3 regions of the Photobacterium sp. 270122K genome follow, and region 1 is predicted to be linked to each of the others. Evidence: predicted binding sites of a transcription regulator. Region 1 holds the regulator's gene; each other region holds the start of a gene.
The links. Region 1 encodes MetJ, which represses methionine synthesis genes. Its sites were predicted from a motif close to TTAGACNTNTANANGTCTAA; they were not measured.

Region 2: metK (methionine adenosyltransferase) is a predicted target of MetJ. The motif match lies at 6,037-6,056, and genes of this name have one in related genera.
Region 3: metH (methionine synthase) is a predicted target of MetJ. The motif match lies at 2,875-2,894, and genes of this name have one in related genera.

Annotation. Positions count from the first base shown of each region.
Region 1 is NZ_JBPOEN010000009.1:160,118-170,913, reverse strand. It holds gene ACSF8W_RS16975 (bifunctional aspartate kinase/homoserine dehydrogenase II) at 1-1,819, opposite strand, end outside; gene ACSF8W_RS16970 (O-succinylhomoserine (thiol)-lyase) at 1,816-2,985, opposite strand; gene metJ (met regulon transcriptional regulator MetJ) at 3,166-3,483, shown strand; gene rpmE (50S ribosomal protein L31) at 3,656-3,868, opposite strand; gene priA (primosomal protein N') at 4,105-6,306, shown strand; gene cytR (DNA-binding transcriptional regulator CytR) at 6,480-7,484, shown strand; gene ACSF8W_RS16945 (SPOR domain-containing protein) at 7,643-8,221, shown strand; gene hslV (ATP-dependent protease subunit HslV) at 8,381-8,926, shown strand; gene hslU (ATP-dependent protease ATPase subunit HslU) at 8,919-10,250, shown strand; gene ACSF8W_RS16930 (1,4-dihydroxy-2-naphthoate polyprenyltransferase) at 10,399-10,796, shown strand, end outside.
Region 2 is NZ_JBPOEN010000008.1:92,007-102,802, reverse strand. It holds gene ruvX (Holliday junction resolvase RuvX) at 1-356, opposite strand, end outside; gene ACSF8W_RS15285 (YqgE/AlgH family protein) at 353-916, opposite strand; gene gshB (glutathione synthase) at 1,057-2,007, opposite strand; gene rsmE (16S rRNA (uracil(1498)-N(3))-methyltransferase) at 2,040-2,771, opposite strand; gene ACSF8W_RS15270 (HNH endonuclease family protein) at 2,923-3,678, opposite strand; gene ACSF8W_RS15265 (SprT family zinc-dependent metalloprotease) at 3,864-4,349, opposite strand; gene metK (methionine adenosyltransferase) at 4,801-5,955, opposite strand; gene tkt (transketolase) at 6,352-8,349, shown strand; gene epd (erythrose-4-phosphate dehydrogenase) at 8,629-9,684, shown strand; gene ACSF8W_RS15245 (phosphoglycerate kinase) at 9,764-10,796, shown strand, end outside.
Region 3 is NZ_JBPOEN010000008.1:262,474-273,269, reverse strand. It holds tRNA gene ACSF8W_RS16135 (tRNA-Thr) at 1-59, shown strand, start outside; rRNA gene rrf (5S ribosomal RNA) at 68-183, shown strand; gene metA (homoserine O-succinyltransferase MetA) at 435-1,376, shown strand; gene ACSF8W_RS16120 (cation:proton antiporter) at 1,468-2,751, opposite strand; gene metH (methionine synthase) at 2,948-6,622, shown strand; gene lysC (lysine-sensitive aspartokinase 3) at 6,724-8,103, opposite strand; lysine riboswitch at 8,214-8,404, opposite strand; gene ACSF8W_RS16105 (pyridoxal-phosphate-dependent aminotransferase family protein) at 8,684-9,802, shown strand; gene ACSF8W_RS16100 (PglL family O-oligosaccharyltransferase) at 9,883-10,796, opposite strand, start outside.

The sequences.
Region 1 (10,796 bases):
TATGGTTAACCGGTAAGCCCGCCCCCACCGTCGCATTGTAAAGCCACAGGCGGCTGTTCTTGGCAAACGCATCAATCACCGCGTGATACTGCTCGCCACTGGCTGAGCCGGCCACCTTGTTCGCCGAGATCAAATGCAATCCGGCTTCCGCAATTTGCGGGTAGCGCGCCGACAATTCGGCACTGGCCGTGACATCCAATACGATCACATCGTCGTAGTCGTGGGCGGCCAACGTGTCGATCCAGGCCCCCGGTTGATAGGCTTGTGCCACATCATCAAAATGATCGAGGGCTTTCTGCGGTTCAATGCCCGCCAGATCAATCCACAATCGGCTGCTGTCGACCACCCCAATCAAGGTAAAACTCATGCCATGGCGCTTCTCTAACGCCACGCGCTGGCTGTCATACAAGCTCAACCAACGGCTGCCAATGTTACCTTTGCCACACAGCACCAAACCAATCCGTTTTTGGGCTTGGAATAAACTTTGGTGAATACGCGGCAACAGGCGATCGGTATCGGCCTTGCGCAGTACCGCCACCAGACTCAACCCAGAGCGCGATTCGGCCATGAATTCCACCGGCAGGCCTTTTAGCTGCTGATAAAAGCCGTAGCAATGAATGGCATTGTTCACTACACCCGCCCCCACGGCCGCCACCAACGAAAAACCATCACGTAAACGCAATTCCGCCGCGACACCGCTGTCTTGCAACAGAGCCAGCACACTGTTGACCACTTCACCGGTATAGGCCAGTTGGATCCGGCCTTTATCGGCTTCCACACTCTGCGCCAGCGGCTGCAATTGGGCGCGCGATAAAATACGTTCTAACTCGGCTTCCACCAATGCCATGTCGTGTGAACGGGGGATCGTCAGCGCGATCAAGCACACGTCATCCAACGACGTAATGATTTTCGCCCCACGGCCGGACGCCAACACACGTTCAACCCGGGTTGAACCGGATTCTGGCTCATGGCTACAACGCAACGTCAGATCAATCGCACTTTGTGCCACCGGCTGCAAGGTACGGCTGTGCAGCACCGGCGCAGCTAAACGGGCCAGTTCACTGGCTTCGTCTAAGCGCAATAGCGGCAGTAAACACGCATCTTCCACTTTACGGGGATCGGCACTGTAGACACCGGCCACATCACTCCAGATCGTCACGCGCGTGACATCCGCCAACGCGCCGATCACCGTGGCAGAATAGTCCGAGCCATTACGGCCCAATAAAACCGTCTCACCCGCTTGATTACGCGCCATGAAACCGGTGATCACAACACGGTGCTGATTGTGCTGAGCAAGCCGCTCTTGCAGCAAGGGCCAAGACTGACCGCGATCCACTTCCGGCTGCGCGGCGCGTTCTGCTCGCAAGAATAACCGTGAATCGACACTGGTTGCGGGCAATTGTTGTTGGGTCAGTAGCGCGGCCAGTAAACGGGCTGACCAGACTTCACCGTGACCCAGCACGCTCGCCACTTGCGCCTCGCACAATGGGCTTTCCCCCCAACGCGCCAGCTCACCGAGTTCAAAATGTAATTGTGTCAGTAAGGCATCCGCCGCTTCGCCGTCCAGCAAGCTTTCGATGAGTTGCTGCTGAAACGCGCGGATAGCTTGCAGGGTTTCATGGGCTTGTCGGCCGTCTTTCTCCAGCTGCAACACCCACTCAATCAACTGATTGGTCGTCTTGCCCGCAGCAGAGACCACCACCAAGTCATTCGCCCCCGAATACTCACGCAGGATCGTCACCACCCGTAAATAACAGGCGGGATCGGCCAAACTGCTGCCACCGAATTTATGTAATTGCCGTCCGCTTATCGCCGTCATACTGCCACCTTCTCTGCCTGTGCAAAGGCCTGCGCCAAGTCTGCAATCAAATCACTCGGATCTTCTAATCCAACCGACAACCGGAGTAACGAGGTGTTCAAACCCGCTTCGGCCTGCGCGTCATCCGACATCGCACGGTGAGTCATACTGGCCGGATGGCAAATCAGGCTTTCCGTGCCGCCCAAGGATTCCGCCAACGAGAAACACTTCAGCTCACGCACAAACGTTTCCAACTGGGCCATGCTGCCGTTAATTTCAAAACTCAGCATCGCGCCAAAGCCTTTTTGTTGCTTCAGGGCGATGTCATGGCCGGGATGATCAGGCTGGCTCGGATGGTAAAGCGTGCCCACTAACGGCTGCTGCTGAAGGTACGCTAAAATCTGGGCGCTGTTCTCTTCATGCATGCGCATGCGAGGGGCCAGAGTGCGCAACCCGCGCAATGTCAGGTAGGCATCAAACGGGGCACCGGTCGCACCGATACAGTTCGCCCACCACGCCAAGGTTTCAGCGTGCGCCTGTGTCTTAGCGATCAGCACGCCGCCGAGCACATCGGAATGGCCGTTAATGTACTTAGTGGTAGAATGGACAACAAAATCGGCACCAAGCGCAAGTGGTTGTTGGAGGATTGGCGATAAGAACGTATTATCCACCGCCACTAATGCACCGGCTTGATGGGCAGCGGCACATAACTCAGCAACATCGACAATGCGTAACAGCGGATTCGACGGGGTTTCGACCCACACCAGCTTGGGTTTTTTCGCCAATGCGTCCGCCAATGCGAGGGGATCGGTCTGATCAACAAAGCAGACCTTGAAGTCGCCTTTTTGGGCGCGAGTATCAAACAGACGGTACGTGCCGCCATAACAGTCATGCGGCGCGACAATCAAATCATCCGGACCTAATAACGCAGACACCAGCAAGTTCATCGCGGCGGTACCACAGTTGGTCACCACCCCACCGGCGCCCCCTTCCAAGGTCGCCAGGGCATCCGCCAAGGTATTGCGCGTCGGGTTACCGGAACGAGAATAGTCAAATGTAGGCACCTCACCCAACTGGGGGAAGCTGTATGTCGAGGTCAGATACAGTGGCGGTACCACCGCATTAAATTGTGTATCCGAATCGATGCCGGCGCGAACGGCAACGGTAGCAAGCTTCTGGTCACTCATATTTACTATCCTTGTAGGGTGAACCCGATGATGAATAACGATTATGCAACAACATAACCACATTCACAAAAGACGTCAACACTTCCAGACGTCTATATGTCTTTGCTTGTAGCGGTAAATCCCGCTAGAATTCAGGTCTATTACTATTTCTTCAATCTAACATCGCTGAGAAGGTTAACAATGGCAGAGTGGAATGGCGAATACATCAGTCCATACGCGGAACACGGAAAGAAAAACGAACAAGTAAAAAAGATCACGGTTTCGATCCCACTGAAGGTGCTAAAAATCCTGACTGATGAGCGTACACGCCGTCAGGTCAATAACTTACGCCACGCCACCAACAGCGAGCTATTGTGTGAAGCTTTCCTGCACGCCTACACCGGCCAGCCGCTGCCAACGGATGATGACATCCGCAAAGATCGCCCGGATGATCTGCCCGCTGAGGCCAAAAGCCTGATGGAAGAAATGGGCATCAAATACGAAGACATTAACGAATAAGTCTTCACCAAGCGATGCAAACAAAAAAACCAGCCTAAGGCTGGTTTTTTTGTGCCTGTCTGTCGAGAAGCACCGATACACGATACCCACTGCCGCCCACAAGGCCGACAAATCGCAGGCATAAAAAAAGGAACGCAATTGCGTTCCTTCTTTACGACACTCAAGCGGGCAATTACTTAGTAGTAAGAGCACCAAAACGCTTGTTGAATTTGTCGATACGGCCACCAGAGCTAACTACACGCTGCTTACCAGTGTAGAATGGGTGACATTTGTCACACACGTCTAGGTTAACGTCTTTAGTCATAGTAGAGTTGAAGACGAAAGTGTTGCCACAAGAACAACGTGCGTTTACTGGAGAGTACTCTGGGTGAATACCTTGTTTCATGGGATAACCTCAAAAGTAAGGCCGTGTCGCTCTCCCGATCCTAAGCCGGGCACCACACGTCATTAAAAAATAGTCAGTGTATTGGCAATTTCCAATACACCAAATTAGGCGGCGTATAGTAATCAATCATATTGCCAAAATCAACAAATCCTCACCGCTTTAGTCACGCCTTTGCCGCAGGCCCTTTGCCGAGGTACACTGCCCTCTCTTAGTTCCTGCTCATTTCGCGGTTTAATATGACGCCCAACATCGCCCGTGTGGCACTGCCTGTCCCTCTCGACAAACAATTTGATTACCTGATCAAAGCCGGCCAGCATCCTGTAATGGGCGGGCGAGTTAAGGTGCCGTTTGGCCGTCAACACTTAGTAGGCGTGGTGATCACGCTGACCGATCACTCCGATTTCCCACGCGAGCAGCTCAAGCCGATCACAGCGGTCCTCGACAGTGCCCCCTTGTGGCCTAAGCCATTATTCAACCTACTGACCTGGGCCAGCAGCTTTTACCAATACCCGCTGGGCGATACCTTGGCCAACGCCATGCCCGCCCTGCTACGCAAAGGCCGTGAAGCGTCACCCGCGAGTTTAAAAGTCTGGCAACTCACCGCCAGCGGGCAAGAGCAGGCGGCAACCACGCTGAAAAACGCCCCGCGTCAGCAACAAGTATTGCAGGCACTGCGCCGAGGAAAAGTGAGCCATGAAGCCTTACTGGCCGAAGACATCACTGCCGCCACCCTCACCACGTTGGCGAAGAAAGGCTGGATTGAAAGCGTCATAGAGCAACAAGCCTTGCGTCCTTGGCTGCCCGATTTTGCCGTCACCGAAGAAAAGCCCCGTCTGAATGAAGAACAGGCAGTGGCCGTGGCTGCGGTAAACGCACAAGATGCCTTTGGCTGTTATTTGTTGGAAGGGGTGACCGGTTCGGGAAAAACCGAGGTCTACCTCAATGTACTCGAACCGATCTTGGCGGCAGGCAAGCAAGCCTTGATCTTGGTGCCGGAAATTGGCCTGACACCGCAAACCATCAACCGCTTCCGTCGTCGCTTCAATGTGCCGCTCCAAACTATTCACTCAGGCTTAAACGACACCGAACGCATGGTGGCATGGCTTGCCGGACGCGACAATCAAGCGGGGATCATCATTGGTACCCGTTCAGCCTTGTTCACCCCGTTTGCGAATCTGGGGGTCATCATTGTCGATGAAGAACACGACGGCTCGTACAAACAACAGGACAGCCTACGCTACCATGCCCGCGATTTGGCCGTGATGCGCGCCAGTCAGGAACGCATTCCGATTGTATTAGGCTCTGCCACGCCAGCATTAGAAACCCTGCACAATGCCAAAAGCGGCAAGTACCATCACCTGACTTTGTCGCAACGTGCTGGTCACGCCAAGCCCGCCCGCCATGGCGTACTGGATGTCAAAGGGCTGTACTTGGAAGCCGGCTTATCTGCCCCGTTGATCGCCCGTATGCGTAGCCATTTACAGGCCGGCAATCAGGTCATGTTATTCCTTAACCGCCGCGGTTTTTCGCCGGCGGTGATCTGCCACGAATGTGGCTGGCTGGCCGAGTGTAAACGTTGCGATGCCTATTACACCTTCCACCAGCAAAGTGGCGAATTGCGTTGCCATCACTGTGCGACCCAGCGGCCGATGATGCTGCAATGTGGCCAATGTGGATCCACCCAACTGAATGCGGTAGGCGTTGGTACTGAGCAGTTAGAGCAGCAACTGGCTACCCTGTTTCCGGACTACCGCACGGTGCGTATTGACCGCGACAGCACCCGCCGCAAAGGCAGCTTGGAAAGCTACCTCGAAGCCATTCGTAACAACGAATACCAAATTTTGATTGGCACGCAGATGCTCGCCAAAGGCCACCATTTCCCAGACGTGACCTTGGTAGCCCTGCTTGATGTCGACAGCGCCCTGTTCTGTAACGATTTTCGCGCGCCTGAACGCCTCGCCCAACTGTTTACGCAGGTTGCTGGCCGTGCAGGACGCGCCAGCAAACCGGGGGAAGTGGTACTGCAAACCCACCATCCGGAACATGCCCTGCTGCAGGCGTTGCTCTATAAGGGTTACGATCACTTTGCCCAAGGGGCACTGACGGAACGCAAACAAGCCTGGCTACCGCCGTTCACGTATTTGGCCCTGTTGCGCGCTGAAGCCAACGACAATGCCTTGGTCGAACAGTTTTTCCAGCAAGTACGGGGAATTTTGGAAACCAGTCCGGTGTATGACAATGAGACTATGGTGATGGGGCCGAACCCCGCGCCACTTGCTCGCCGCGCGGGACGTTATCGCTGGCAACTGTTGCTGCAAGCGCCGAGCAGAAAGACCCTGCAGCAGTGGATCAGCATTGCAAAACCGGCAATCCAATTGCTGCCACTGGCGAAGAAAATCCGCTGGTCGATCGATGTGGAACCGCAGGATTTAACTTAAAATGAACAATGCGATACAAATCACGTGAGGGATGTAATTTATGTTGTTCTAAGCATGTTTAATCACCGGCATACCGCCTACAATAGCATGCTCGCTGTTTCAGGTATCAGCCCCGATTTGGCCATGATCCTTCAGCGGTTAAGAGAGAATTATAATAGAGAGGAACAGTAACTATGGCGACAATGAAGGATGTTGCCCAGCTCGCCGGCGTCTCAACGGCCACGGTTTCCCGTGCCTTGATGAACCCGGAGAAAGTGTCGGCCTCAACTCGGAAGAAGGTTGAGCAAGCTGTCATGGATGCTGGCTATTCACCCAATTCACTGGCTAGGAATCTTCGTCGCAACGAATCAAAAACCATCGTCACCATTGTCCCCGATATCTGTGATCCGTACTTTACAGAGATCATTCGCGGGATAGAGGAAGCAGCGATGGAGCACGGCTACCTGGTCTTGCTTGGTGACAGTGGGCAACAAAAAACCCGCGAAAATTCATTCGTTAATCTCGTTTTCACCAAACAAGCGGACGGCATGCTCCTGCTTGGCACCGATCTCCCGTTCGATGTCAGCAAACCGGAACAGAAAAACCTGCCGCCAATGGTCATGGCCTGTGAATTTGCCCCCGAGCTTGAACTACCCACTGTACATATCGACAACCTGACTGCCGCCTTTGAAGCCGTGAACTACTTGACCCAAATGGGCCACAAGCGCATTGCTCAAATTGCCGGACCGGAAGGCGCGACCTTGTGCCAATTCCGTATTCAAGGTTACCAGCAAGCCCTGCGCCGTGCCGGCGTGGAGCTCAATCCAGCCTATACCGCCAGAAGTGATTTCACCTTTGCCGGTGGTGCACGTGCGGTCACCGCGTTATTGTCACTGCCTGAGCCACCCACGGCCCTGCTGTGCCATAACGATGTCATGGCGATCGGTGCCATGCAGCAAGCCAAGCGTCTGGGTTTCCGCGTCCCGCAGGATATTTCCATTGTCGGGTTTGATGACATTCAGTTTGCGGAATATTGCGATCCCCCGTTGACCACCGTGTCTCAGCCGCGCTATGAAATCGGCCGCCAGTCCATGATGATGTTACTCGACATCCTCAGGGGCAAAGATATCGCCTCTGGCTCACGCCTGCTCGATGCGAAATTGGTGATCCGAGAAAGTGCCGCGCCACCCGCCAATTGATCCACAATGGATACATGAGCTTATGTTTTGCGCATAAGCTCACAATATCCCCCTCAAATTTCACTGACTTCTGACACAGAACCGCCCCCAGCTATAGCCAGTGATGGCGCAACTTTGTAACATAGGCCCCCCTATTCATTGATTGACCCATCATCATCGTGGCTACCAAAGATTATGTAAAACGCGGCCGTGCAGCGAAAAAAACGGCTAACCGAAAGGCCCCTGCACCGCAACGTGGTTTTCCCCTGAAGAGCACGATCATTGCGGCGTGCTGCGTCGGGGCGTTTTGTTTCGGCCTCTATTATATTTCCAGCACGCCCACGCCGGTCACACCAACGCCAACCTCGGTTGATACTCCCGTTACCCGTGCGCCCAAAGCGACCCCAACGCCTCCAGCGAAAGCGGTGACGTTACCGCCCAAACCGGAAGAAAAATGGCGTTATATTGAAGCGCTGGAAAATAAAGAAGTGCAGGTAGAAGAGAAGAAAGAACAAGCCCCTACCCGTCCTTACTTGATGCAGTGTGGCGCCTACCGCAGCAAAACGCAGGCGGATGAGCGCAAAGCCATGATTGCCTTCCAAGGGCTGACCAGCCAGATCAAGATCAGCCAAGGCGAAAAAGGCGTCTGGTACCGCGTCATCCTTGGTCCGTATCCGCAAAAGCGGAAAGCCGAGAGCGATCGTAACCAGCTGCGCCGTGTCGGGATTGAACCGTGTGCCATCTGGTACTGGGAATAACCCGATTTATCAGGCCACTAGGCCCCGCGCCCTCATGCGTAAAGGATGCTTCGGCATCCTTTTCTTTTTCTTCCCCTTGAAACCGCCTCCCCCCAACCCCAGATTAATGGGTAATACAGATCCCAGTATTCGCTGGGCAAGACTCAAAGAGGTAACACCGTGACCACTATCGTATCTGTTCGTCGAAACGGTAAAGTCGTTATCGCAGGTGATGGCCAAGTTTCACTGGGCAACACCGTGATGAAAGGTAACGCTCGCAAAGTGCGCCGTTTGTATAACAACAAAGTACTTGCAGGCTTTGCTGGCGGCACAGCTGATGCCTTCACTCTATTTGAACGTTTCGAGCGCAAGCTGGAAATGCATCAGGGCCACCTGCTAAAAGCAGCGGTGGAACTGGCGAAAGACTGGCGTACTGACCGTATGCTACGCAAATTGGAAGCCCTATTGGCTGTCGCCGATGAAACGGGTTCACTGATCATCACCGGTAATGGTGATGTGGTACAGCCTGAGAACGATCTGATCGCGATCGGCTCCGGCGGCAACTTTGCCCAAGCCGCTGCCATTGCGCTATTGGAAAATACCGATCTTAGCGCACGTGAAATCGCAGAAAAATCCCTCAACATTGCGGGCGATATCTGTGTCTTCACTAACCACCACCACACCATTGAAGAATTAGAGACTCGAGAAGGAAACGGCCATGTCTGAAATGACGCCTCGCGAAATCGTCCATGAACTTGACCGTCACATTATCGGTCAAGACAAAGCCAAACGTGCCGTGGCCATTGCCCTGCGTAACCGCTGGCGCCGTATGCAGCTCCCTGAAGAGTTGCGTGTGGAAGTGACCCCGAAAAATATCCTGATGATCGGCCCGACCGGTGTCGGTAAAACCGAAATCGCCCGTCGCTTGGCCAAACTGGCTAACGCGCCGTTCATCAAAGTTGAAGCCACCAAGTTCACCGAAGTCGGTTATGTGGGTAAAGAAGTGGAAACCATCATCCGTGATTTAACGGATGTGGCGATCAAGATGACCCATCAGCAGGCCACGGAAAAAGTGCGCTTCCGTGCGGAAGAGCAAGCGGAAGAACGCATTTTAGATATTCTGCTGCCACCGGCGCGCGACGCTTGGGGCCAGAACGAAGAAGCCGACCAAAACTCCACCACCCGTCAGTCTTTCCGCAAGAAACTGCGTGAAGGCAAGCTCGATGACAAAGAGATCGACATCGATGTCGCCGCCTCGCAAATGGGCGTAGAGATCATGGCACCGCCGGGCATGGAAGAGATGACCAACCAGCTTCAGGGCATGTTCCAGAATCTGGCTGGTAACACCACCAAAAAGCGCAAGATGAAAATCAAAGACGCGATGAAAGCGGTAACCGAAGAAGAAGCCGCCAAGCTGGTGAATCACGAAGAATTGAAAGAGCAGGCAATTTTTGCCGTTGAAAACAACGGTATTGTGTTCTTGGATGAAATCGACAAAATCTGTAAGCGTGGCGAATCGTCAGGCCCAGACGTATCTCGTGAAGGCGTACAGCGTGACCTGCTACCGCTGGTCGAAGGCAGCACTGTCTCCACCAAGCACGGCATGGTGAAAACCGACCACATCCTGTTTGTGGCATCCGGCGCATTCCAGGTGGCGAAGCCATCGGATCTGATCCCTGAGCTGCAAGGCCGTCTGCCGATCCGCGTTGAACTAGAAGCCCTGACCAGTGGTGACTTCAAGCGCATCCTGACCGAGCCAAACGCCTCACTGACCGAGCAGTACAAAGCCTTGATGGCCACCGAATCTGTCAACATCGAGTTTACTGAAAGCGGTATCGACAAACTGGCCGAAGCGGCTTGGCAGGTGAACGAGCGTACCGAGAACATCGGTGCCCGTCGTCTGCACACCGTGATGGAGCGTCTGATGGAAGAGTTGTCGTTTGATGCGACCGAAAAGTCCGGCGATAAAATCGAGATCGATGACGCTTACGTGAACGCGCGTCTGGGTGAATTGGTGGAAGACGAAGATCTGAGCCGTTTCATTCTGTAACCAGAGTGTAAACCCAATGCTATCAACGGCACGCTTGCGTGCCGTTTTTTTGTTCTCAAGCAAACTATCGGGCGATAAAGTTGCCCATTACGTCAGTTACGCCATAATAATGGTCTTCCACACTCGTTCACTGGCAAAAGTCCACACTATGAAATCATCTTCTCTCGCCATTTGGCTCGATGCTGCACGGCCTAAAACCCTGCCGTTGGCCATCGCCTCTATCGTATGCGGCAGTGCAGTAGCAGGATGGCAAGGCAGCTTTTCTGCCGTGATCGCAGGTCTTGCCCTGTTGACCGCGCTTTTACTTCAAATTCTCTCTAACCTTGCTAACGACTACGGCGATGCCGTCAAAGGCACCGATAACGACCAACGTTTAGGGCCTCAACGTGCGATCCAATCGGGGCTAGTCACGCCCAATGCCATGCGCAAAGCCATGGTGCTGAATATCGTGCTGACCATCATCAGTGGTCTGAGCCTGATCTTACTGGCCACCAACAATTTGCACGACATGCTTGGCTTTATGCTGCTGGGCGTCATGGCCATTCT
Region 2 (10,796 bases), on a different contig from region 1:
AGGTTACGGTAGCCACCGCGATCAAACAGGGAAGAGCGGGCTTCTGCGGTGCTCAGGCGTTCGTCATGCAGCTCGACCTGACAGCCAAAACGGCCATGCAGGCGGTTAGCAAATTTTTTCGCGCGCGGGGTGATGGCTTCCAGCTCACCGCCGTGCATATCCAGCGGCAGGCCAACCACGACTAAATCGGGTTGCCATTCTTTCAGGATTTTTCCAATGTCATCCCAGTTCGGGGTGCCATCTTTGGCTTTTAGCGCCGCTAAAGGGCTGGCGGTGCCAGTCAGCTCTTGGCCGATAGCGACACCGATGCTTGTGGTGCCATAGTCAAAGGCTAAGACGCTACGTGCTTGACTCATGCGTGTCCTTTATCAATCGAAAGGTGGGTGGCATTAATGCCGAGTTGTGCAATGGCTTTCGCCCAGCGTTCATGTATCGGTGTGCTGAACACCACGTCCGGATCCGCTTCGGTGGTCAGCCAGGTATTTTCCGTGAGCTCTTGCTCAAGTTGCCCGGCATCCCAACCGGCATACCCCAGTGCCACCAGAAAGTGATCCGGTGCCTCATGGGTGCCCAGCAGGGACAAAATATCTTTAGAGGTCGTGACCGCGACTTGCTCTGTGAGCGTGATGCTGGAACTAAAACGCCCCGTTTGATTATGCAGCACGAAGCCGCGATCGGCCGAGACAGGCCCGCCATTGAAGACCGGTTGTTCTAGGCTGTCAGGATTGGTGATCGGTTGTTCGCGTTCAATCTCAATTTGATCGAGCATGCTGCCGACCGAAATATCAATCGGTAGGTTGATAACAATGCCCATCGCGCCTTCATCGTTGTGTTCACAGATGTAGACGACACTGCCTTTGAAGTTGGGATCTTGCATGCTGGGCATCGCAACCAGAAAGTGATTGGTCAAATTCATGGGACTACCTGCTACCTGTCTGCTTTCTAACAGTATGCCGACTAATCGGCAGAATTGGTATCTTGGGCGTGTTTTCTGGTGAGGATCCGCAACCGAGGCCGGTTGCGGATTATGCGTATCAAGGCGGGGTGAGCGGGTGCTTACGCCTTGTTGATACGACGCTCAATCGCATCCATCAGTTTGCCGGTGATAGAGATATCAAACGCGGCTTCAATTTCACGGATACAGGTTGGGCTGGTGACGTTGATTTCGGTCAGCTTGTCACCGATTACGTCAAGACCCACAAAGATCAGGCCTTTTTCTTTCAGTGTTGGGCCTACTGCTTCTGCGATCTTACGGTCAGTCTCGCTGATCGGACGCGCTTCACCACGGCCACCGGCCGCCAAGTTACCGCGGGTTTCGCCTTTAGCCGGAATACGGGCTAGGCAGTATGGCATCGGTTCGCCGTCGACGACCAAAATACGCTTATCACCGTTGCTGATGTCTGGCACAAAGGTTTGCGCCATGCAGTAGTTCTGGCCCATAGCGGTCAGGGTTTCGATGATCACAGAGACGTTCGGATCGTTTTTCATTACACGGAAAATCGACGAGCCGCCCATGCCGTCAAGGGGCTTCAGGATGATGTCGCCATGTTCTTGGTGGAACGCTTTGATCTTATCGGCGCGGCGCGTCACCATGGTGATTGGTGTGAGCTCAGGGAACCAGGCGGTGAACAGTTTTTCGTTACAGTCACGCAGGCTCTGTGGCTTATTGACGATCAGTGCACCTTCCAGTTCAGCACGCTCAAGGATGTACGTCGCGTAGATGTACTCGGTGTCGAACGGGGGATCTTTACGCATCAGTACCGCATCGAGATCCGACAGGGCAATTTCCTGCTCGCTGGTGAATTCAAACCAACCCGTTGGGTCTTCTTTCAAGCTGACCACTCGGGTACGGGCAACGGCTTTACCTTGCTCGAGTGATAGGTCATTCATTTCCATGTAGTGGATTTCCCAACCGCGACGTTGGGCTTCCATCATCATGGCAAAGCTGGAATCTTTTTTGATATTGATGGATTCAATGGGATCCATCACGATACCCAGTTTGATCATTCTTTTTTCCTCGTTAGTCTTCCCGTTGGGCATTAGCCAAGATCGCCGAAACGCACCTGCAACGCCGTGATTGCGGTCATTGCCGCGGTTTCTGTGCGTAGCACGCGTGGGCCAAGCAGCACTTCATCGAACTGGTATTGTTCTGTCATGCTGATTTCTTCGGCCGTTAAACCGCCTTCCGGGCCGATCAGCAAACGTACGTTGGTGACTGGCGTAGGCAGGGTGTTGATGGAGTATTTTGCGCGTGGGTGCAGGTTCAGTTTTAAACCATCGTACGTTTCTGCGCACCAGTCTTCCAATTTCATGACCGGGCGAATTTCAGGTACGACGTTACGGCCACATTGTTCACACGCGGCAATGGCGATTTTCTGCCATTGTTGCATTTTTTTGTCGAAACGCTCGGCATTGAGTTTTACGCCACAACGTTCTGAAATCAAAGGCGTAATGGTGTTTACACCCAGTTCCACGGATTTCTGGATGGTGAACTCCATTTTATCACCACGAGAAATCACCTGACCGAGGTGAATATCCAGCGGCGATTCGCTGCTGTTCTCATGACGGGCTTGGATCTCGACTTCCACACTCTTTTTACTGGCTTGCGTGATCACGGCAGGGAATTCGGCATTGCTGCCATCAAACAGTAAAACCTCTTGTCCGGCTTGCATACGCATCACACGGCCAACATGGTTTGCTGCATCATCGCTCAGCAGCACGGTGCCTGAAGACGGTAGGGCTTCAGGGTGGTAAATACGTGGGATTCTCATGGCTATCTTGTAACCTGTTGGGTTTATTCTGGCCGTATTATATACCCCAGTCGAACAGGGATCACAATGTTACCGTTGGCTGAGGGGCGGCAGAGGGACGGATGAGGGTGTAAGCGGTCGCACACTGACCCGCTTACACGCTTGAGGGCGATTATTTCGCGGTGTTTTTACAACGCGCAAGCAAGGCTTGGTATTGCGTGGTTTCACGCGGGGTCAGCGTCAGCTTGTAGCTTTTCACCACCCCGAGAAAACGCGGAATGTACTGGCATTGGTTTTTCGGTGGCAGCCATTCATCTAACCCTTTGGCGCCTTTCTGGCGATTGAGCGACGCTTCCACGCTGACCAGATTTTTCGGATCGTTGGCAAAGGTTTTACGTTGGTGGGTCGTCCATGTGTTGGCGCCGTGTTCCCATGCCCATTTGAGCGGCACGATATGATCAATATCGATATCAGACGCTTGATAAATGGTTTTGCCGGAATAGGCGCTGTTCCAACGGCCTGAAACCACGTGGCACTGTTTGTCATCTTTGAACCGCACTTGGCCCACCGATTGGGCGATCAGGGTTTCCATGCGGGCATTTTGGCAGTCTTTATCGTTATCGCTCCAGCCGTGACCGAAATAGTGGCGTTGGTAAGTGGTGCTATTGGCGGTGGTTGTCGGCTTTTTCGTTTGTGCGCCTTTTGGCAGACGACCGCCACTGTCAAGGCAGGCTGAAAGGCTGTCGTAGGCGGTGAAATTCTTGGTGCGTTGATAAGACGCGCTGCTGCTGTCATGGCAGATCCCGCTGGTGGATTTTTTTACCACCGTGGATTCAGCCGCGTGCGCCGTGGTGGCAAAAGGCAGCAGTAGGGTCAGTGCCAATCCGTAGCAAGCGTGGCGAGGTGTAGTGGGCATGAGGTGTCGCATGGCAGTCCTTGAACAGTGAATGATACTGATAAGCCTATCACTGAACAGGGGTTTTAGAAGGGGGTCACACTGTGTTTTTTGTTATTTACATGGATTCAGCCGTGAACGAAGCAAGATGAGAAGAATGAAAGGAATAAGAGAAACAAGAAGCGTGGGAAGAGGGAGTACGGCGGGGATAACAGGCTTTACGCCGGTATAAACTCAAGCGGTTGTGCGCAACGACGGCAGCGATATTGGGTTTCGCCACGTTGCACCTTGTTATGACGGCGTACCGTGAGTGAGTGCTCTTGGCACTGACAGCGATAGAGGTAGGTTGTGCCTTGTACGGAACTGACATCCATGCGATGGGTAGTACGCGGGGGGACGCCAAAGATTTCCTGCATCACGACCTGCCATTCCCGGCCATGGGGACGCACGCGGCCGAAGCGTTTGAACACCACAAGGTGCGCAACTTCATGAGGCACCACTTCATTGAGAAAGGCATCAGGGTTCTCCGCCAGCAGCACTGGATTAAAGCGCACTTCCCAACGTTGTAAATGGGCGGTGCCGGCAATTTTTCCCCGCTGTGTAAAGCTGACTACGGGCATCGGCATACGCTTGTTCAGTCGCTGATTGGCAACTTTTATACATTGCGCGACACGGGCGGTCACTTGGTCGTGGAGTGGGGACATGGTCAGGCACTGTGCTGGTGGAAAGGGGAAGTATAAAAAATTTAGCAGGGGGAGAGAAGGGGCGAGTTTAAAGGGACGAATAAAAGCAGAAGAGCAGGGACTAGTCATGCTGCGCGCCGAGGGACGAGTTTCGAGTCAGAGCGGAAAAGCAAAAGCAAAAGCGGACCTATGGCACTAAGGTCCTATGGAAAAAGCAGGAGCGGAAGTGCTTGCATCCATAAGGGGATCTGAAATCCTGCTTGCAGGACCACAGGACCACAGGACCACAGGACCACAGGACCACAGGACCACAGGACCACAGGACCACAGGACCACAGGACCACAGGACCGCTCTTTCTCGTGCCTTTAGACTCGATACTCGTCCCTTAAAACGCTTTTCCTCGTCCCTTAAAAACACAAAAAGGAAGCCGAGGCTTCCTTTTTTCGTGTCATCTTACTGATGGACTATCGCTTACTTTAGGTTAGCGAAGTCACGCAGGATGTCAGCTTTGTCAGTCGCTTCCCAAGGGAATTCTTCACGACCGAAGTGACCGTAAGCCGCTGTCTTCTTGTACATAGGCTTCAACAGGTCAAGCATTTCGATCAGGCCGTATGGGCGTAGGTCGAAGTGCTGACGTACCGCTTCTACGATGATGTCGTGTGATACTTTTTCAGTACCGAACGTTTCGATCATGATAGACGTTGGATCTGCAACACCGATGGCGTAAGACAGTTGGATTTCACAGCGATCTGCCATGCCCGCTGCAACGATGTTTTTCGCTACGTAACGTGCTGCGTATGCTGCTGAACGGTCTACTTTTGATGGATCTTTACCAGAGAATGCACCACCACCGTGACGCGCTGCGCCGCCGTAGGTATCAACGATGATCTTACGACCTGTCAGGCCACAGTCGCCCATTGGGCCACCGATAACGAAACGACCGGTTGGGTTGATGAAGTATTTGGTGTCTTTGTTCAGCCATTCTGAAGGCAGTACTGGCTTGATGATTTCTTCCATGACGGCTTCTTGCAGTACTGGCAGGTCAATGCTGTCACAGTGTTGCGTTGACAGTACCACGGCATCGATACCGACGATCTTGCCTTGGTCGTACTGGAAGGTTACCTGAGATTTTGCATCTGGACGCAACCATGGCAGTGCGCCGTTCTTGCGCACTTTTGCCTGACGTTCAACCAGACGGTGTGCGTACGTGATCGGTGCTGGCATCAGCACGTCAGTTTCGTTGGTCGCGTAACCAAACATGATACCTTGGTCGCCGGCGCCCAGTTCACGTGGATCTTCACGGTCAACACCTTGGTTGATGTCTGGTGACTGCTTACCGATTGCACTCAGTACGGCACAAGAGTCGGCATCAAAACCCATTTGAGAGTTGACGTAACCAATTTCACGCACGGTTTGACGGGTGATTTCTTCGATATCAACCCACGCTGACGTGGTGATTTCACCGCCAACCATTACCATGCCGGTTTTTACGTAAGTCTCACACGCCACACGTGCTTTAGGATCTTGTTCTAAGATCGCATCCAATACTGCATCTGAAATTTGGTCTGCAATTTTGTCTGGATGACCTTCTGATACTGATTCAGAAGTAAACAGGTGCTTCGCCATGAGCGCTCCCACAAGTAATGTTTGTTGAAATGATGGGCTCTATACCCAATATCGAGAAGAAAACACACACTATATATCCGTGTATACGTTTGTATGTATAGAGCTACCTCCGTCTAGACGTCTATAATACCTGCTCACCGTATAAAATCAACCGTACGAATGTTACGGAAATACGGAATCTGGCAAGCAAACGATTACCTTGGCGGGCTTTTATTACAGTCAGTTGAGCGAAGTCTGCGATCAGCGCTTTGATATAACACTCATTTTAGGAAGGAAATCGTTTGCAGATATAGGGCAGTGTTTGCGACAATACCCGCCCGCCGAACTCTGGTTATCTGGGTCATGAAGACCGAGATCAAACCGAATCTAAATAGTCTAGGAATTTCTGGAGCAGACATGTCTTCTCGTAAAGCACTCGCTAATGCCATTCGCGCCCTCAGCATGGACGGTGTCCAACAAGCAAACTCAGGTCACCCAGGTGCACCAATGGGTATGGCTGATATTGCTGAAGTATTGTGGCGTGGCCACATGAACCACAACCCACAGAACCCTGAGTGGGCTGATCGCGACCGTTTTGTGCTATCAAACGGCCATGGCTCGATGCTGATTTATTCTCTGCTTCACCTGACAGGCTATGCGCTGTCGATTGATGATCTGAAAAATTTCCGCCAGCTACATTCAAAAACACCGGGTCACCCTGAATACGGTTACGCACCGGGTGTTGAAACCACAACCGGTCCGCTAGGCCAGGGCATCACCAATGCCGTGGGTATGGCAATGGCTGAAAAAGCGTTGGCTGCACAGTTCAACAAAGAAGGCCACGACATCGTTAACCACAACACGTACGTGTTCATGGGCGACGGCTGTCTAATGGAAGGGATCTCGCACGAAGCGTGTTCACTGGCGGGTACGCTAGGTCTGGGCAAGCTGATCGCATTCTGGGATGACAACGGTATCTCTATCGATGGTCACGTAGAAGGTTGGTTCTCTGACGATACCCCTAAACGTTTTGAAGCGTACGGCTGGCACGTGATCCCTGCGGTTGACGGTCACGATGCTGACGCAATCAATGCAGCGATTGAAGCAGCAAAAGCAGAAACAGGTCGTCCGACGCTGATCTGTACCAAGACCATTATCGGTTTTGGCTCTCCAAATAAAGCAGGCTCTCACGACTGTCACGGTGCACCACTGGGCGCAGAAGAAATTGCAGCGGCACGTGAATTCCTTGGTTGGGAACACGGTCCGTTTGAAATCCCTGCAGATATTGCTGCAGAGTGGGATGCAACAGCTGCGGGCGCTGAAAAAGAAGCCGCATGGAACGAGAAATTCGCAGCTTACGCAGCGGCTTACCCTGCTGAAGCGGCTGAGCTTAAGCGCCGTATGAACGGTGAACTGCCTGCTGAGTGGGAAGAAAAAGCATCCGCTATCATTGCTGATCTGCAAGCGAACCCTGCGAACATTGCGTCTCGTAAAGCGTCACAAAACGCACTGGAAGCGTTCGGTGCGATGCTACCTGAATTCTTGGGCGGCTCGGCAGACCTTGCACCGTCTAACCTGACCATGTGGTCTGGCTCTAAATCACTGACAGCAGACGATTTCTCAGGTAACTACATCCACTACGGTGTGCGTGAGTTCGGCATGACGGCGATCATGAACGGTATCGCCCTGCACGGTGGCTTTGTGCCTTACGGTGCGACCTTCCTGATGTTCATGGAATACGCACGTAATGCCATGCGTATGGCTGCGCTGATGAAAATTCAGAACATCCAAGTGTACACCCATGACTCTATCGGTCTGGGCGAAGACGGCCCAACGCACCAACCGGTTGAGCAAATCGCATCACTGCGTCTGACACCGAACATGAGCACATGGCGTCCATGTGATCAGGTGGAATCAGCCGTCGCGTGGAAACTGGCGATTGAGCGTAAAGATGGCCCATCTGCGTTGATCTTCTCGCGTCAAAACCTGGCACAGCAACCGCGTAATGCGGAGCAAGTGGCGAACATCGCTCGCGGTGGTTACATCCTGAAAGATTGCGCAGGTAAGCCTGAGCTGATCTTGATTGCAACCGGTTCTGAAGTTGAACTGGCCGTGAAAGCGGCAGAGCAGTTAACTGCAGAAGGCAAAGCGGTACGCGTGGTGTCTATGCCTGCAACCGATGCGTTCGACAAGCAAGATGCGGCTTACCGTGAAGCGGTATTGCCATCAGATGTAACCGCACGTATTGCTATCGAAGCGGGCATTGCTGACTTCTGGTACAAGTATGTGGGCTTTGACGGTCGCATCATCGGCATGACCACGTTCGGTGAGTCTGCACCTGCGGATCAACTGTTCGAGATGTTCGGCTTTACCGTGGATAACGTGGTAGAAACCGCACAGAGCCTATTGGCGTAATAGTCAGTCATAAATAACCGCTATCGGGTGTGATGCCCGATAAGGTGATTTATTTCGCTAAGCAAAAAAAGCCTCCCAAGCGGAGGCTTTTTTTATATAAAATGAGACATTGGTCACGGCTGTATTTCTCTTTCGTTTGTCTGCAAAAAGCGAAAAAATGCGATTAAGCTGTTGATTATAAAGGTCGTAAAGTGGGGTGGTGACCCTGCTCACAATTATGGTGATTCTACGTATCGCTTGGTATACACTAGTCCGGCTTATTAATTTTGTAGCACGGATATGACACTAAACGTCGCAATTAATGGATTTGGCCGCATCGGCCGCAGCGTGTTAAGAGCGCTGTACGAAAGCGGAAAGTCTGAACAGATTAAGGTAGTGGCAGTCAATGAGTTGGCTGAGCCGGAAGCGATGGCTCACCTCCTGCAATATGACACCAGCCATGGCCGATTTTGCAAGCCTGTCAGCCATGACCAGGAGCACTTGTTTATTGCCCATCAAAACGGTGAGCAAGACAGTATCCGTATCTTGCATCAAAGCGACATCCACCTGCTTCCTTGGCAAGATCTCAATATAGATATCGTGCTCGATTGTACTGGTGTATTCGGCTCCCGCGCCGACGGCGATGCCCACATTGCTGCGGGCGCAAAAAAAGTGTTGTTCTCCCATCCTGCTGCCAATGACATTGATCACACCATCATCTACGGTGTGAATCACACTTCACTGAAACCGGAACACAAGATTGTGTCCAACGGTTCTTGTACCACTAACTGCATCGTTCCTATCATCCAAGTGCTGGATGAACACTTCGGGATCGAGTCCGGCACCATCACGACTATTCACTCCGCGATGAATGATCAGCAAGTGATTGATGCCTACCATACCGATCTCCGTCGTACACGCGCCGCCAGTCAGTCTATTATTCCGGTTGATACCAAACTTCATCTCGGGATCGGACGTATATTCCCGAAATTTTCTGACAAATTTGAAGCGATCTCTGTGCGTGTTCCGACAATAAATGTTACAGCGATGGATTTAAGTGTCACAATAAAAACAAATGTGAAAGTTAATGACGTAAATCAATCACTGGCCGAGGCGTCTCGTTGTACATTAGATGGCATAGTGGATTACACCGAAGCCCCCTTGGTGTCGACTGACTTCAATCACGATCCCCACAGTGCGATTGTTGATGGCACCCAAACCCGCGTGAGTAACCAGCATTTGATCAAGCTGTTGGTGTGGTGTGATAACGAGTGGGGATTTGCTAACCGGATGCTCGATACCGCGTTAGCCATGCATGCAACCGGGCACATTCCGTCGGTGAGCAGCGAGCAATAAGAATTCGTAGGGCTTGGCAGTGACGCTGAGCTAGCAAAACTTTGATTTTTTAATTTAATTAATGTTGAGAGGACAAACCATGTCTGTAATCAAGATGACTGACCTGGATCTAGCAGGTAAACGCGTATTTATCCGTGCTGACCTGAACGTACCAGTAAAAGACGGTAAAGTGACTTCAGATGCACGTATCCTTGCATCACTACCAACCATCAAGCTTTGCCTAGAAGCTGGTGCAAAAGTAATGGTTACTTCTCACCTAGGTCGTCCGACTGAAGGCGAGTACGCGGAAGAGTTCTCTCTAGCTCCTGTGGTTAACTACCTAAACGACGCACTAGATTGCGACGTGACATTGGCGAAAGATTACCTAGACGGCCTAGAGCTAAACGCCGGTGAGCTTGTTGTGCTTGAAAACGTTCGCTTTAACAAAGGCGAGAAGAAGAACGAAGAAGAACTATCTAAGAAATACGCAGCACTGTGTGACGTATTCGTGATGGATGCATTCGGTACGGCTCACCGTGCACAAGCGTCTACGCACGGCGTAGGCATGCACGCACCTGTAGCATGTGCTGGCCCATTGCTAGCGGCTGAACTAGAAGCACTAGGTAAAGCAATGAGCAACCCAGAGCGTCCATTGGTTGCTATCGTGGGTGGTTCTAAAGTATCGACTAAGCTGACTGTACTTGAGTCTCTGTCTAAAATCGCTGACCAGCTAGTTGTTGGTGGCGGTATCGCAAACACCTTCATCGCAGCAGAAGGCCACAACGTAGGTAAGTCTCTATACGAAGCTGATCTGGTTGAAACGGCACAGAAGCTAATGAAAGAGTGTGCGATTCCAGTTGCAACTGACGTTGCATGTGCAAAAGCATTCGATGAAAACGCAGAAGCTGAAATCAAGAACGTTGCAGACGTTCAAGATGACGACATGATCTTCGACCTAGGTCCAGATTCAACAGCGGTACTTGCTGACATCATTGCTAACGCAAAAACAATTCTTTGGAACGGCCCTGTTGGCGTATTCGAGTTCAAGAACTTCGAAGCGGGTACACAAGGTATTTCTGAAGCTATCGCGAAATCTGCAGGTTTCTCTGTAGCGGGCGGTGGTGACACACTAG
Region 3 (10,796 bases), on a different contig from region 1:
GGTAGAGCGCACCCTTGGTAAGGGTGAGGTCCCCAGTTCGAATCTGGGTACTAGCACCATCTATTTTTTCAGCGACAATAGCACAATGGTACCACCTGATCCCATGCCGAACTCAGTAGTGAAACGTTGTAGCGCCGATGGTAGTGTGGGGCCTCCCCATGTGAGAGTAGGACATTGCTGAATACCTCTTTAAAACCCAGCCTTCGGCTGGTTTTTTTCATTTCTGCTTTCCGTTTTTTCTCCTTTATTGCTCTGTTTTTTATTGCCTCATTAGATTTCTTCATCATTTTCCCTTTTCCCATCAATTCTTTTTACCTTGTTTTCCTTGCATGTCATCACAAACTCTTATAGTTTTATTTGGATATCTGGACGTCTAAACTTCTTATGTCATTCGTCTGTCGTCATTGGATTCTATGTTTAAGGAGTAAACTCAGATGCCAATTAAGATCCCGGATCGCCTGCCTGCGACGGATGTCTTACGTAGTGAAAATATCTTTGTCATGTCTGAAGCGCGTGCTGCCAGTCAGGAAATTCGTCCGTTGAAAGTCCTGCTATTAAATCTGATGCCGAAGAAGATTGAGACGGAAACCCAATTTCTTCGCTTGCTTTCTAATAGCCCACTACAAGTCGATGTGGAATTGCTGCGTATTGATAATCGCCCGACGAAAAACACGCCGACAGAGCATCTGGACACCTTTTATCGCCAGTTTGAGATGGTAAAAGACCGTAACTTTGATGGCTTGATTGTTACGGGCGCCCCTTTAGGCTTAGTGCAATTTGAAGATGTGCTGTATTGGGAAGAAATTCAAACCATCATGGCGTGGGCAAAGGAGCATGTCACCTCGACGCTGTTTGTGTGCTGGGCTGCGCAAGCGGGACTGAAGTTACTCTATGATTTGCCCAAGCGAACCCGCAAAAGCAAACTCTCCGGTATCTATACCCACCGCTCTTTGGATTGTCACCACCCTTTGCTGCGTGGTTTTGATGATTCATTCTTAGCGCCGCATTCGCGTTATGCAGACTTTTCGCCAGAATACCTACAGCAACATACGGATTTGGATATTCTCGCCACCTCCGCGCAAGCAGGGATGTATCTGGCATCAACAAAAGACAAGCGTAATGTGTTTGTGACCGGTCACCCTGAGTACGATGTGGATACCTTACACAATGAATATATGCGGGATATGGGGGAGGGGATGGAACCGATGATCCCGGTGAACTATTACCCCGAGGACGATCCAGAGCAAGCGCCAATCGCGAGTTGGCGTAGTCATGGGCATTTGTTATTTGCGAATTGGTTAAATTACTGTGTCTACCAGCAGACACCGTATGATTTGGATCGTTTCTCGGAAGCGAACTTCACCAAAGATGAATAGCGCGATATTACACGTATGAAGACGATAAAAAGGCCTGTTGAGACAGGCCTTTGTTTTATCTAAGTGTCATCGCGAAATGATGATGACACGGTCAATGCGGCTGTTTGGCTTCCCATGCTTTGGCTTTATTGATCAGCGGGACAATGGTGGAGCCTTGGATCAAAATAGAAAACACCACTACCGAGTACGTCATCACCAGAATGATTTCTCGCACATCAATGTTCTTTTCTGGGATCACCATGACGCCTGCGGGGATCGCCATGGCCATCGCCAGTGCAAGGCCCCCACGCAATCCACCCCAAGTTAAAATTCTGATCGAATACGGGTTATAGTCGCGGTAGCGTTGAAAGCCGACATACGCCAGTTTCACACTCAGATAGCGACCGAGCAGGACTAATGGAACCGCCAGTACCATCAAAATCCAATCTTCATGGTGGAAAGTAAAGAGCAGCATGCTCATCCCGATAAGTAAGAACAGTACCCCATTGAGGAATTCGTCCACGAGCTCCCAAAAATGGTCGAGATGTGCTTCGCTTTCTTTGGAGAAGCCGATGTAACGCGTCCAGTTACCGATCATGATCCCCGCTACGACCATAGCCAATGGGCCAGACACATGCAGCACTTCAGCCAACGCATAGCCTGCAGTAGGGATCCCCAATGTCAGTAGCAATTCCATGGAATGGTCGTTGGTGGCACAGATCAGGTAATGGAAGAGTAGCCCGAGTACAAAGCCATAAATAATGCCGCCAATCGCTTCCTGTAGGAATAATTGTCCGACCCCCATGACTGTTGGGGTATGGTCACCAAAGGCAATCGTGAAAAGGGTGACGAAGATGACTAACCCGAAACCATCGTTAAACAGGGATTCCCCTTCTATTTGGGTGGATATACGTTTCGGTGCATGGAGCTTTTTGACAATGGCGAGCACGGCGATGGGATCGGTGGGCGAGATCAGCGCGCCAAACAGCAGGCAGTAGATGAACCCTAAGGGGATGCCGATGAGCTGACAAATACCCCACAGTGCCCCACCAATGAAGAAGGTAGAGAACAAGGTTGCCCCGAGTGCCAATGTCGTGATTTCCCACTTTTGATCTTCAAGGTGTGGGAGTTTGATCCCCAGTCCACCGGCAAAGAGCAAGAAGCCTAAGATCCCTTTTAAGAGAAAGTCTTCAAAATTGATTTCCGTTAGTTGCTCGGCGGCAATGGTGTCGAGATGAAACCAGCCACTTTGACCGGCAATGATGATGATGAGTGACAGGATCAATGCGCCAGCAGTAATGGCGATAGTGGTCTGCATTTTTCCTATTTTGCTATTAACGAACGCAATGAGCATTGCAGCGGCGGCAAGAAAACAGAGGGTGCTGTAGACTGACATTCCGTGACCTCTAGGTGGCAGCTAAGTAAAGCATTTAATTGTAATAAAATATAAAACCATCCTATACCGATAGCCATGATTAATTTATCGATACTTTGCATTATTTATTCCATGAGACACACGATAGACGTCTAGATTTCCATTCTTGCTATGGTAGGATGTGAAATAGCTGTAACATTAAAGAAGGATGAATGTGGTGTTGACGAGCAAGGATGTACTTCAAAAGCGGATAAATGAGCAGATCCTGATTATTGATGGTGGTATGGGCACCATGATCCAGGGCTATAAGTTGGAGGAGCAGGATTACCGCGGCACACGCTTTGCGGACTGGCCTTCCGATCTCAAAGGGAACAACGATTTACTGGTGTTGACCCAGCCGCAACTTATTCAAGATATCCATGCGGCCTACCTCGAAGCGGGGGCGGATATCCTTGAAACCAACACCTTTAACGCGACCACCATCGCGATGGCGGATTACGACATGGAAAGTCTGAGCGCCGAAATTAACTTGGTGGCCGCGCAGTTAGCCCGTGCTGCTGCCGATGAATGGACGGCAAAAACACCGGACAAACCGCGCTTTGTCGCCGGTGTGTTAGGCCCCACGAACCGCACCTGTTCCATCTCTCCGGATGTGAACGATCCCGGTTACCGTAATGTCACCTTTGACGAACTGGTGCTGGCCTATTCGGAATCCACTCGTGCCTTGATCCAAGGTGGGGCAGATCTGATCTTGATCGAAACCATCTTTGATACCCTTAACGCGAAAGCCTGTACGTTTGCGGTTGAAACCGTCTTTGATGAGTTGGGTTACAGCTTGCCAGTGATGATTTCCGGCACCATTACCGACGCCTCCGGTCGCACGCTTTCCGGTCAAACTACCGAAGCCTTTTATAACGCCTTGCGCCATGTAAAGCCGATTTCTTTTGGTCTTAACTGTGCCTTGGGGCCGGATGAATTACGCCCTTATGTGGCGGAGTTATCTCGAATCTCTGAATACGCGGTGTCTGCGCACCCGAATGCGGGTCTGCCCAATGCGTTTGGTGAGTATGACTTGTCACCGGAAGAGATGGCTGAGCATGTCAAAGAGTGGGCGGAAAGTGGCTTCCTTAACTTAATTGGCGGGTGTTGTGGAACCACCCCCGAGCATATCCGCCAGATGTATGCCGTGACCAAAGATATGACACCGCGTGCGTTGCCTGAGATCCCCGTTGCCTGTCGCTTGTCAGGGCTTGAACCGCTGACCATTGAAAAAGACAGCCTGTTTATTAACGTGGGTGAGCGGACTAATGTGACGGGCTCGGCGCGTTTTAAGCGTCTGATCAAAGAAGAGTTATACGACGAAGCGCTGGAAGTGGCGCGTCAACAGGTGGAAAACGGCGCGCAGATCATCGATATCAATATGGATGAAGGCATGCTGGATGCCGAAGCGGCGATGGTACGCTTCTTAAACCTGTGTGCGACAGAGCCGGAGATCGCGAAAGTTCCTATCATGGTCGACTCCTCCAAATGGGAAGTGATCGAAGCGGGCTTGAAATGTATTCAGGGCAAAGGGATCGTCAACTCCATCTCGTTGAAAGAAGGCAAAGCCAAGTTTGTTGAACAAGCCGCGTTGATCCGTCGCTATGGGGCGGCAGTGATCGTGATGGCGTTTGATGAGGTCGGACAGGCCGATACCCGTGAACGAAAGCTGGAAATCTGTAGCAATGCGTATCGGATCCTTGTCGATGAAGTGGGCTTTCCACCTGAAGATATTATTTTTGACCCGAATATCTTTGCAGTCGCGACCGGGATTGATGAACACAATAACTACGCCGTCGACTTCATTGAAGCGGTCGCCGACATTAAGCGCGATCTGCCGCATGCGATGATTTCCGGAGGGGTTTCGAATGTTTCTTTCTCTTTCCGTGGTAACAATTACGTGCGGGAAGCCATTCATGCCGTGTTCCTCTATCACTGTTTTAAAAACGGGATGGACATGGGGATCGTCAATGCCGGTCAGCTTGAAATCTACGATAACGTGCCCGATAAACTGCGCGAAGCCGTGGAAGATGTAGTTCTGAATCGACGTGATGACAGCACGGAGCGCCTGCTTGATATTGCTGCTGAATATGCCGGTAAAGACGTCGGCAAAGAAGCCGATGCGTCAGCCTTAGAATGGCGAACGTGGTCGGTGGAGAAACGCTTAGAGCACGCATTGGTGAAAGGGATCACCGAGTTTATTGTGGCGGATACCGAAGAAGCCCGCGTGAATGCCGATAAACCCCTCTCTGTCATTGAAGGGCCGTTGATGGATGGCATGAATGTGGTGGGGGATTTGTTTGGTGAAGGGAAGATGTTCCTGCCGCAAGTGGTGAAATCCGCACGTGTGATGAAGCAGGCCGTTGCCCATTTGGAACCCTACATTAATGCCGCGAAGCAAGCGGGATCGTCCAACGGTAAAATTTTACTCGCGACGGTTAAAGGCGATGTGCACGATATCGGTAAGAACATTGTCGGCGTGGTATTGCAGTGTAATAACTACGAAATCATCGATCTTGGAGTAATGGTGCCGTGTGAGCAGATCCTCAAAGTCGCGGTTGAAGAAAACGTCGACATCATTGGCCTGTCGGGGTTGATCACGCCGTCATTGGATGAAATGGTTCACGTGGCCAAAGAGATGGAGCGACTGGGCTTTGATCTACCGCTGTTGATTGGTGGTGCAACGACATCAAAAGCCCATACCGCAGTGAAGATTGAGCAGAATTACCGTCACCCTGTGGTGTATGTGAATAATGCCTCACGTGCTGTCGGTGTTTGTTCTTCTTTGCTGTCGGAAACACTCAAGCCGGGCTTTGTGGAAAAACTGCAAGCCGATTATGACGTGGTGCGAGAACAGCATGCTCGGAAACGACCGCGCACCAAGCCTGTGACACTGGAAGCGGCACGTGCCAATAAGGTCATGATTGACTGGGCGGGCTACACGCCACCGGCTCCAGCTAAGCCTGGGATCCACGTGTTTGATACGGTGGATGTGGCAACGTTACGTCCTTATATCGACTGGACGCCTTTCTTCATGACATGGTCGCTGATGGGGAAATACCCAGCCATTTTTGATCACGAAGAAGTGGGTGAAGAAGCGCAGCGTTTGTTTAAGGATGCGAATGCGCTGTTGGATCGTGTGGAAGAAGAAGGCCTACTCAAGGTACGCGGTATGTGTGGGTTGTTCCCTGCCGCCAGTGTCGGTGACGATATCGAAGTCTATACCGATGAGTCGCGCACGACGGTCGCGAAAGTACTGTATAACTTGCGCCAGCAAACGCAGAAACCGAAAGGGTACAATTACTGTTTATCGGATTACATTGCGCCCAAAGACAGTGGTAAGCTGGATTGGATTGGTGGATTTGCTGTCACCGGCGGCGTGGGTGAGCGTGAGTTAGCGGACGCCTATAAAGCGCAAGGGGATGACTATAACGCCATTATGATCCAAGCGGTGGCCGATCGCTTAGCGGAAGCCTTTGCCGAATACCTTCACGAGCTGGTCCGTAAAGACATTTGGGGTTATGCACCGGATGAAAACCTCAGCAACGACGCCTTGATCCGAGAAAAATACCAAGGGATCCGACCGGCACCGGGTTACCCCGCTTGTCCAGAGCACACCGAAAAAGGCAGCTTGTGGGAATTGCTAAAAGTGGAAGAAACTATCGGGATGTCACTGACCTCCAGTTACGCGATGTGGCCGGGGGCGTCGGTGTCGGGGTGGTATTTCTCGCATCCTGATTCCCGCTATTTCGCGATTGCGCAGATCCAGCCGGATCAGCGTGACAGCTATGCGGATCGTAAAGGTTGGGATTTGCTGGAAGCCGAGAAATGGCTGGGGCCGAATTTGTCGTAACGGCCAGGAAACGGTGTGGTGTCTATGTGGATGCTACATCCGTCAGTAGTGATAAAAAAGGCGCTCAGTGAGCGCCTTTTTTTATGTCGAATAACGAAGGATTATTCAAACAAGGTGTGGTGCAGTGTTCTTACCACATCGCGTGATTCCTCGGTATTGACCAAGAAGCACAGGTTATGGGCACTGGCACCAAAACAGATCATGCGTGGGCTGTATTGCTCAAGCGCACCAAACACTTGCGTTGCAGCACCTGGGGCATCGCCTAGCTTATTACCGATTAGCGCGACGAGGCAGAGGTTTTGTTCCACTTCCACACGGCACAGCTTGCTCAGTTCAGCGGTTGCGGCAGCCGGTAAATTGGGGGCACCGCCACAGGTGTCGGTTTGATCCAGCGTCAGTGACACGCTGACCTCAGAGGTGGTGATCAAATCCACAGAGACTTTATGTTCGGCCAAAATGCGGAAAACTTCGGATAAGAAGCCGTAGGCCTGGAACATTTTTAAACTGGTTAGCGTGACCATGGTTTGGTTGCAACGCAATGCCAATGCGCGGAATTTGGGTGGTGCAGTGACGTGTTGACGGATCCACGTACCGCCTTGTTCCGGTGCTTTGGATGAGCCGATAAAGACCGGGATCTTTTGACGTACAGCCGGAAGCAGCGTTGAGGGGTGCAGGATCTTCGCGCCAAAATTGGCCATTTCAGAGGCTTCACTGAAGCTGATCTCTTTGATGGGCTTGGCATTGGCGGTGATGCGCGGATCGGTGCTGTACATACCCGGGACATCGGTCCAGATCTCTAATGTTTCAGCCTGAATGGCTTCAGCAACCAGTGCGGCACTGTAGTCACTGCCACCGCGCCCGAGGGTCGTGGTTTGGCCGTGTTCATTCGCGCCAATGAAGCCTTGAGAGACGATAATGGATTCACTGAGTAAGGGTTGCATGTGCTGCGTCGCTAAGTGACGAATAACATCAATCTCAGGGACGGCTTTGCCGTATTGACTGTCGGTACGTAGAATGTGGCGAATATCGAAACGCGCAGCACTCGCGCCCATTTCATTAAGAATTTGGGTAAAAAGATGCGTAGAAAGCAGTTCGCCATGGGCAACCAATTGATCAGTCAATTGCTTAGAAGGGGTATGGGTGGCGTGCTCGGCCAAGTCTGCGACTTGATCTAGCAGTTGTTGGATCTCACCCGAAATCGTTTCGGGGTGCGCCAGTTCATCCAGAATAGACTGATGAATGGCGTGAAGTTGTTGTAGCCGCTCTGAGCGCTGCTCGTTATCGGCAATTCCATTTGCTAACTCAACCAGCAGATTGGTAACACCGGAGCATGCACTGATTAAAACCACTTTCGCTTGTGGGTTATTTTTAATAATGCTAGCACTACGGCTCATGGCGGCATGATCGGCTACGCTGGTGCCGCCAAATTTCGCTACAGTGATCGGCGGAGGAACAGTAAAGTTATTATCAACAAAGCTCACAACGAGTCTCCCAGTAAGATAGTAGAAAGTCTAATACAAAGGGGGATGACTCGGGATCAAGATCCCGACAAGTGTCAGGGGAATCTAGCAGTCAGATCTTGGTAGATGGCATGACCAGAAGCTCCCCACCTTTCTCGGTCATAGTTATGAGAAAGGTGACAGCCAGAAGGATTCAACCTTCATAGCCGATATGCCATGCCCCCTGTCATGCCATATCTCGGCGTTACTCCCCCTCTCAAGATTGCGTTGGGGTGGGGCCCCGCAATCATCGATACCTGGGTAACGCTCCTCTTCTGTTTTCACCGGATGTGCAGGCAGCGTGTGTGCTGAATAACCGTGCCATCGGGATGAACAAAAAATGTGCTTTATTGAAGCGGATTTGCCTATATCTTGTCAATTCCCTTTAGCACTTTTTTGCAATTTTTTGCAAAAAGCTGTCATAAGTAAGTCATAACCTTGTGCGTGTCATCAGTAGATCAATAACCTAGACGGCAAAATCGACGATCTGCTGATATAGTCATTAGGCGTACTTTTCAATCTATACACATCTTTTCATGCAGACCTTCACGGAGGAAACCCCATGACTATTGGCAGTTTTTACCCCCCTCAGCGTACGTTAATGGGCCCCGGCCCCTCAGATATCTCTCCGCAAGTGTTACAGGCGCTAAGTCGTCCGACGATTGGCCACCTTGACCCGCTGTTTATTGGCATGATGGATGAGCTGAAGCAGTTGCTGCAATATGCCTTTCAAACCCAAAACCCGTTTACTATCGCGGTCTCGGCGCCGGGCAGTGCCGGTATGGAAGCCTGCTTTGTGAATTTGGTTGAACCGGGCGATACCGTGATTGTGTGCCGTAATGGTGTGTTTGGCGATCGCATGCGAGAGAATGTTGAGCGCTGTGGTGGCATCGCGGTGATGGTGGATAATGCGTGGGGTGAGCCGGTGGATCCAGCCTTGGTCGCCGAGGCGTTAACGGCCAATCCAGAGGCAAAGATTGTTGCGTTTGTGCACGCCGAAACCTCCACGGGGGCCTTGAGCGATGCCGAGGCGATTGCCAAGTTAGCGCGCCAGCATGATTGTTTGACCATTGTGGATGCCGTCACCTCGCTCGGTGGCGTACCGTTGTTGGTCGACGAATGGCAATTGGATGCGGTGTATTCCGGTAGTCAAAAATGCCTGTCGTGTGTGCCGGGGCTGTCACCACTGACTTTCTCTGCGCGAGCCATTGAGAAAATTCAGGCGCGTAAAACCCCCGCACAAAGTTGGTTCCTCGATCAAAGTTTGGTATTGGGCTATTGGAGCGGAGAAGGGAAACGCAGTTATCACCACACGGCACCGGTCAATAGTTTGTATGCCTTACACGAAGCGTTGGTGTTGTTACAGCACGAAGGCTTGGAAAATGCCTGGCAGCGTCACCGTGATATGCACCAAGTATTGCGTGCTGGACTTGAAGGGTTGGGGATCTCGTTTGTCGTGGATGAAGCATCGCGCTTGCCGCAACTTAATGCCGTGTACATTCCTGACGGGGTGGATGATGCCGCGATTCGTGCCCAATTGTTGAATGACTACAACCTTGAAATTGGTGCAGGGCTGGGAGCGCTGGCGGGCAAAGCGTGGCGCATTGGCTTGATGGGGTACGCGGCTCGGCGTGAAAATGTGGCGCTCTGTTTACGTGCGCTAGAGACGTGTTTGAAATAATTCGTACGCGGCTTACCGATAGACAAACGGCTACCTCTGGGTAGCCGTTTTTGTAGGGTGAATCTTTGTAGTGAGAGCGATCACGGAGCGGTATTGGATGCCGCTTTTTCTTCAGAACGGGGCGCCGCTTGCGTCACCCATGACGCGGCTTGAGTGGGGAACAGGTATAGCGCTTCCTGATAAATCTGATCGGCTTGCGAAGGTTGCCCCAATGCCAGATAGGCACTGATCAAATTTTTATACAGATCAGGGCGCGGCCAGATTTTGGCTTTTTCTTGTGCCCAGGTGATGTACTCATTGATCATGCCAGCGTTTTGCTTCGCGGTGCCGATCTGCAATTGCGTCAGATACAGATCCCATTCAAACCGATTATGCCAGGCCCAAGGGTTATTCACTTTCAGTAGATAATCGACGTTGATAGGGCGGGTGGTTTCATATTTCGTCAGTAAGTAACCGGAATACAAGGTGGTGGCCATGTAGCTGGTGATAGCCACCGGCAGTACCAGTACCACGAGGCGCAAGGTCATGACATAGTTGATCGGTTTACGGTAATACTTGGCCGTTAAATTATCCACCCAATAGATCAGGATGATAAAGACGATCCAGTGTGGCAGGGAGTGATAAAACGGGTACTCCAGCTGGGTGTGCAGGGTGATCGGGAAGAACAAACTGACCAGCGCAAGTTGGGTACCCGCACGGGCTTTTTTGACTTTCAGTAACACGGCCGCGGCCGCGATCAACAATGCCAGCAAAGGCACGATACCGCCTTCTGCGGCCCAGAACGCCAATTCATTATGTGGATGATCAAGCGCCGCCATGCCCGCGGGACGCGTTGGATCCGCATGGTGCCAGTGCGCCGTTTGTGTTAGGTAGCTGACTTCAAAGGTGCCATAGCCGTAGCCGGTTAATGGCTTATTAAAGAACATGTCGACCGCTTGCGGGATGTGCATTGCGCGGGCACTGACTAGACTTAAGCGTTCTTCCTTTGGTGACC